DNA from 3 places in the Kitasatospora sp. NPDC056531 genome. Region 3 is predicted to be linked to each of the others. Evidence: riboswitches for the same ligand, from Rfam matches in the RefSeq annotation. Region 3 holds a riboswitch; each other region holds the start of a gene.
The links. Region 3 has a riboswitch for thiamine pyrophosphate ahead of ACFQ87_RS02770 (purine-cytosine permease family protein). Riboswitches for the same ligand answer to the same signal wherever they lie in the genome.
Positions count from the first base shown of each region.

Region 1: it holds a riboswitch for thiamine pyrophosphate, as region 3 does, so the genes downstream of both, thiO (glycine oxidase ThiO) here and ACFQ87_RS02770 (purine-cytosine permease family protein) in region 3, are expected to answer to the same signal.
Region 2: it holds a riboswitch for thiamine pyrophosphate, as region 3 does, so the genes downstream of both, thiC (phosphomethylpyrimidine synthase ThiC) here and ACFQ87_RS02770 (purine-cytosine permease family protein) in region 3, are expected to answer to the same signal.

Region 1 covers NZ_JBHTTU010000003.1:186,714-188,907, forward strand. The annotation lists gene thiO (glycine oxidase ThiO) at 1-759, opposite strand, end outside; TPP riboswitch at 763-875, opposite strand; gene ACFQ87_RS05570 (NAD(P)/FAD-dependent oxidoreductase) at 1,004-2,194, shown strand, end outside.
Region 2 covers NZ_JBHTTU010000002.1:237,117-239,310, forward strand. The annotation lists gene ACFQ87_RS03725 (hypothetical protein) at 1-419, opposite strand, end outside; gene ACFQ87_RS03730 (DUF5326 family protein) at 685-885, shown strand; TPP riboswitch at 1,047-1,182, shown strand; gene thiC (phosphomethylpyrimidine synthase ThiC) at 1,177-2,194, shown strand, end outside.
Region 3 covers NZ_JBHTTU010000002.1:22,939-25,132, reverse strand. The annotation lists gene ACFQ87_RS02770 (purine-cytosine permease family protein) at 1-985, opposite strand, end outside; TPP riboswitch at 978-1,126, opposite strand; gene ACFQ87_RS02765 (S1C family serine protease) at 1,357-2,194, shown strand, end outside.

The sequences.
Region 1 (2,194 bases), on a different contig from region 3:
GTTGCGGGAGAGGAACGGCCGGTAGGCCTCCGGGATGTGGAGCCGCAGCACCTGCCCCTTCACCGGGCGGATCGCGGGCAGCACGCCCTCGGGCAGGCCGGGCAGCCGGTGGCTGTGCGGGCCCGCGGCGAGCACGATCTGATCGGCGGCCACCGTCTCCCCGGTGCTGAGCCGGGCGCCGACCGCCCGGCCGTCCTCCACGAGCAGCTCGACGGCCTCGGCGCGCCGACCGACGACGCCCGCGCGCTCACCGGCCAGCAGCAGTGCGGTGAGCAGCCGCCGGGGATCCACCTGGTGGTCGTTCGCGACGTGCAGGCCGCCGCGCACGCCGGGGGCCAGCATCGGCTCCAGCCTGCGGGCCTCCCGGCCGGTCAGCCAGCTCGACTCCAGGCCGAGCCGCTGGTGGAAGGCGTGCAGTTCGCGCAGTTCCTCGCGGTCGTCGGAGTCCAGCGCGACGGCGATCGTGCCGCACCGGCGGTAGCCGGTGTCCTCCCCGCCACTCGCCTCGGTGAGTTCGGCCGCGAAGGCCGCGTACCGCTCGTTCGAGGCCATGCCGAGGCGCAGCAGCGGCTCCTCGCCGTACTGCAGCTCGGTGACCGGGGCGAGCATCCCGGCCGCGACTGAGGCCGCCCCGCCGCCGGGGGAGGGGTCGACCACGATCACGTTCCTCAGCCCGCGCTGCGCGGCGCGCCACGCGACGGCGAGGCCGACGATGCCCCCGCCGATCACCAGCACGTCGGCGCGGGCGCCTGATGGCAAGCGTGACAAAGCTGCTCTTCTCCCTTCGCCGGTATGACCCGGATCAGGTTCGGACGGTCGCGGGCCGTGCCAGCCCGCCTCTCAGCCCGGTACGCCGGGCTCCCGTGTGGTGCACCCACCTTAACGCCGGGGGTCGGCCCGGCCGAAGGGCCGTGTGAGGGGTGGGACGGGTGAGCAGGACGGTTGCCGCCGGGCCCGCCCGAGGGGTGGACGGCCGCCGGGTGCCGCCGCGGCGCTGAGTACAGTGACGGGCGTGGCAGAGCTGAGCGGAACGGATCAGGTGGTCGTCGTCGGGGCCGGGCTGGCCGGGGCGCAGTGCGCCCTGAAGCTGCGGCAGGGCGGCTGGCGGGGGCGGATCACCCTGGTCGGCGAGGAGCCGCACGCGCCGTACGACCGGCCGCCGCTCTCCAAGGACGTGCTGCTCGGCAAGGCCGACGCCACCACCCTGGACATCGACTACGGGCAGCTCGGCATCGAGCTGCTCACCGGCCGGCGCGCCACCGGCCTCACCCCGGGCGTGCTGCACACCGACGACGGCGACCTCCCGTACGACTCGCTGGTGATCGCCACCGGCGCCACCCCGCGCGCCCTGCCCGGCGCCGAGCGCGCCCACCTGCTGCACACCCTGGACGACGCCCTGGCGCTGCGCGCGCTGCTGCGCCCCGGGCTGCGGCTGGTGCTGGTCGGCGCGGGCTGGATCGGAGCCGAGGTGTCCACCGCCGCGCGGCAGGCCGGCTGCGAGGTGACCGTGGTGGAGGCCGGCCCGGCGCCGGTGCCGGGCGCGCTGCCGACCGGGGTCGGCTCGGCGATGGCCGCCTGGTACGCCGAGGCCGGGGTCGAGCTGCGCTGCGGGGTCGGCGTGGCCGCCGTCGAGCCGGGCGCGGTACTGCTGGCGGACGGCTCGCACCTGCCCGCCGACGAGGTGGTGGTCGGCGTCGGCGCCCGGCCCGCGACCGGCTGGCTGGCCGGCTCGGGCGTCGAGCTGGACGAGGCCGGGGCGGTCCTGGTGGACGAGCGGCTGCGCACCAGCCTGCCCGGGGTCTTCGCGGCCGGGGACTGCGTCAGCTACCCGTCGGCCCGCTCCGGTGCCCGGCTGGCCGTGCAGCACTGGGACCACGCGCTGCAGTCCGGCGAGGCCGCGGCCGCCGCCGTGCTGGGGGCGCACGTGCCGTACGACCCGGTGCCGTACTTCTGGTCCGAGCAGTTCGGCCGGATGGTCCAGTACGCCGGCCGGCACGCCGAGGGCGACGAGCTGCTGTGGCGCGGCAGCCCGCGGGATGCCGCCTGGTCGGTGCTCTGGCTGCGCGACGGGGTGCCGAGCGCGCTGCTGGCGGTGGACCGGCCGCGGGACCTGACCCAGGGGCGGAAGCTGATCGAGCGCGGTGCGGTGCTGGACCCGGTCCGCGCGGCGGACCCGTCGGTGCCGCTGAAGGCT
Region 2 (2,194 bases), 210 kb from region 3:
GCGAAGTTGATGCTGGAAGCGGCCGGGATGCTGCCGGGCGCCCCCGGGGCGGCGCTGAGCGAGAGGTAGCCGTTCGCGGTCGGGTTGGTCGCGGTCACGTTGACCACCACGGCCGTGGTGTCGGCGGGCACCACCGGGTAGGTGGTGGGCGGCATGTGGGAGCTGAACGCGACGAGCGGGGTCGTGTAGTACTCCTGCGCGGCGAGCGGGCGCACCATGCCGTTCGGGACGGCGTAGGCGTCGCGGGTGTCCAGGACGCGGGTCGGGCTCATTCCGACGAAGCCGCCGGCGGCGGTGACGTTGTCGCCCCAGGCCGTCGACGCGGCCGGAGCGGCGAGGGCGGGGGCGGCGGTCAGGCTGAGGGCGCTCAGGCTGAGGGCGCTCAGGACGGTCAGGGTGGTGGCGCTGCGGACACGCATGTCTGGTCCCCCTGGTGAGGCTGTCGTACGGGCTGTTCCGAAGAGTTCGGCACCTGTTGGACGCCTGAACCCGGGCTGGGTTGTAGTGCTGGCGGAAGGTTTCTTCGGGGGTCTCCCCGGGGGTGGGGATCGGGGTGATCTCGGGGTTCTCTCCGGGCCGTTGGGCCTCGTTCCGGGGCTGCGGCCACCGTACGATCGAAGCATCGAAAGCAAGCGGGATGCGGCACCGGACGGCAGCCGGCCCGAGGGGAGAAGAGGAACCGACATGGCTGAGCTCTGGAAGTCGCTGCCCTCCTGGGTGCGCAACATCGTCATCCCGGTGCTGGTCCTGGTGCTGGCCTGGAACATCATCGCCTTCGTCTTCGGCGTGGTCGGCGCCCTGCTGAGCATCCTGATCAAGCTGCTGGTCGTGGTGGGCATCGCGGCCGCCGTGGTGATCCTGGTGAAGAAGGCCGCGAAGAGCTGAATCCGCTCCGCCGCGCGGACCGCGGCGGAGCACCCCGGAGGCCCGGCACCCCGTGAGCGGGGGCCGGGCCTCGGCCTTTCCGGCCGGATTTCGGTTCGGGGGCCGTCTGGACCTGCGGCGATCGGCTCGCTACCGTGTTGGGCGTCATGTGCAGGCAACACCGCCTGCGACGCGGGAGCTCGGAGCACCGGGCTGAGAGGGCGCTGACCGGAACGTCGACGGACGGACCGACGGCTGCGTCGACCGCAGGAACCTGGACCGGGTAATGCCGGCGTAGGGAGTAGAGGTCAGATGACCACGTTCGAAGCACAGCCGCAGTCTGCCCAGACCACCCCCAGCAGCGAGCGCACCGGCTACCCGACCCCGGCCTGGCGCAAGGCCTACCGGGACGGGTCCCGCCCGGACCTGCGGGTGCCCTACCGCGAGGTGCAGCTCACCAACGGCAGGACCGTGCCGCTGTACGACACCTCCGGCCCGTACACCGACCCGGCGTACGAGCCCGACGTGCGGCGCGGCCTGCCCGCCCTGCGCGACTCCTGGATCCGCCAGCGCGGCGACGTCGAGGAGTACGACGGCCGCGAGGCGCGCCCCGAGGACGACGGGATCAAGCACACCTCGCCGCGCGGCGGCAACCTGCGCAACCTGGACGCCGTCTTCCCCGGCCGCCCGCGCCGCCCGCTGCGCGGTCGCGGTGGTGTGGCCGTCACCCAACTCGCTTACGCCAAGCGGGGCGTGGTGACACCGGAGATGGAGTTCGTGGCGCTGCGCGAGGGTCTGGAGCCCGAGTTCGTGCGCGACGAGGTGGCCCGCGGCCGTGCCGTCATCCCGGTGAACGTGAACCACCCCGAGGTGGAGCCGGCCATCATCGGCACCAACTTCCTGGTGAAGATCAACGCCAACATCGGCAACTCCGCCGTGACCTCCTCGATCGAGGAGGAGGTGGAGAAGATGACCTGGGCCACCCGCTGGGGCGCCGACACCGTCATGGACCTCTCCACCGGCCGCAACATCCACACCACCCGCGAGTGGATCCTGCGCAACTCCCCCGTGCCGATCGGCACCGTGCCGCTCTACCAGGCCCTGGAGAAGGTGGACGGCAAGGCCGAGGACCTGAGCTGGGAGGTCTACCGGGACACCATCATCGAGCAGTGCGAGCAGGGCGTCGACTACATGACCGTCCACGCCGGCGTGCTGCTGCGGTACGTCCCGCTCACCGCGCGCCGCAAGACCGGCATCGTCTCGCGCGGCGGCTCGATCATGGCCGCGTGGTGCCTGGCGCACCACAAGGAGAACTTCCTCTACACCAACT
Region 3 (2,194 bases):
GCAGCAGGTTCTGCAGCGACATCGCGGTCGAGTACACGTTGGCGAAGGACTGGTCGGTCTCGCGCAGCACGAGCACGAGCAGGAACAGCCAGCCGGCCCAGACGCCGAGGAAGGAGTCGAAGATCCGGCTCGGGTCGCCGTCGGACTGCAGCAGCGCCATCAGGCCGAGTACGTAGCACCAGACCTGGGCGACGGTGTAACCGGAGAAGCTCCCCCAGAAGGCCGAGCCCGTGGTGCGCGAGTGCCGGGTGTAGTCGGCGGCCATCGGGACGAAGGAGATCGACACCGCGATCATCGCGTCGGTGGCGCCCAGGAAGCCGTGCCAGTTGCCCGCGCCCGGGTCCGGCACACCCTGACGGCCCAGCTGGACGGTGAAGTACACCATCGCGACCGCGACCGCCCCGGCCACGAAGCGGCGCAGTACCGCGATCGCGCCCAGCGGCCAGATCGTCAGCGCGGTGGTCAGCGCGCCCGCGGCCAGCACGAACAGCCAGCGGTAGCCGGTGGTGTGGGCGACGGTCTGGGCGCCCGCCGAGATGGTCAGCAGCTCGAACACGCCCCAGCCGATGCACTGGACGATGTTCAGCACGGTCGGCAGGTAGGACAGCCGGGTGCCGAACAGCCCGCGCAGGTTGGCCATCGCGGGGGCGCCGGTCCGGGCGCCGATCAGCGCGGCCACGCCGAGCATCGCGGTGCCGACCGCCGTACCGGCCACGATCGCGGTCACCGCGGCGGCCAGCGACAGCTCGCTGCCCTTCTCGCCGAGCACGCTGGCGGCGGTGGAGAAGCCGATCAGGCTGACGCCCAGGTTCATCCAGAGCGCGAAGTGGTCCCGGAAGCGCAGGGTGCGCGGTGGCTCGGTGTCCAGCACCAGCGGCGCCTCGACGCGCTCGTCGGTGCCGGGGGTGGCCGCGTCCGTGGGACGATCAAGGAAATCCTTGGACGTGGGCGCGCTCGAAGAAGAGGATGGCGAAGCAGGCGGCATGGCCGATACTCCCTACGCCGGCATTACCCGGACAGGTTCCGGCGGTCAGCGCCCCCTCGACGGTCCGCCGGTGTCCCGCTTGGCGTACGGTCGACATGCGCACTCTCAGCCTGGTCGGTCCAAGCTCCCGCGTGTCAGTTTGGAGCGACAGGCTAACCGGCACGGGTACGAACGCCAAAGGCCACGGGGTGTGCGGTCCGCATCGCGGAACGCCCGGGCGGGGGGAGGGGAGCTCACCGACCGCCGCCGTCATCGCCGTCGTCGGTGTCGGCTAAGGATTCTTATGAGTTCTTCAGAGGGGTCCTTACGGCAATCGAATCGACGGTGCGAAAAACTATGGTCCTTGGTTCTGTCAGCTATGGAGGTCGTCCGTGAGCACCGAGCGCGAGGTTGGGCCCACCGGGCCGCAGGGGGAGCAGCCCGCGGGTCCCGAGGAGGCGGCCGGGTCCGTTTCCGACGGCACCGCTCAGGGCGGCCACAAGCCGACGATGGCGTTCAGCCGGGTCCCCGAGGCCGCGTCGGAAGCCGCTGACGCGGCGTCGGCCGATGCCGCCGCGGGCGACGGCGGACACAAGCCGACGATGGCGTTCAGCCGCGTCCCGGAGCCGGAGACCGCGCCGGAGGCCGGGCCCGAGCCGATCGAGGCCGCCCCGGCTGCGGCCGCCCCGGCCGAGGGTGGTCACAAGCCCACCGTGGCCTTCACCAAGGTCCCGGCGCCGGAGGCCCCGGCGGCGGAGGCCCCGGCGGCGCCCGCCGCCGAGGAGCACACCGTCGACCCGGTCACCGGCTACATCGACGCCCCGCCGCCGGTCCTGCCGCCCGCGCCGCCCGTCGCGCCCGCGCCCGCAGCCGCAGCCCCCGCTGCTCCGGCCGCGGCCCCGGTCGCCCCGGCCCTGCCGCCGGCCGCCAACCCGTACGCGACCCCGTCCCACGGCGTGCCCGCCGCCGGCGCACAAGAGCCGTACGGGGCCCCGGCCGCCGCCGCCCAGGAGCCGTACGGCGCGGCGCCCGCCGCGCACGGTCACCACCCGTTCGGCGCCGGCCAGCCGGTCGGCGGCTGGGGCGCCGCCCACGACGCCACCTCCGGCGGCGCGGGCTACCCCGGAGGCCCCGACTACCCCGGCGGCCCGCTCGGCTACCCGGCCGACTACCCCGGCGGCCCGAACGGCCCCGGCGGCCCGCGCAAGAAGCGCGGCGGCCTGGTGGCCC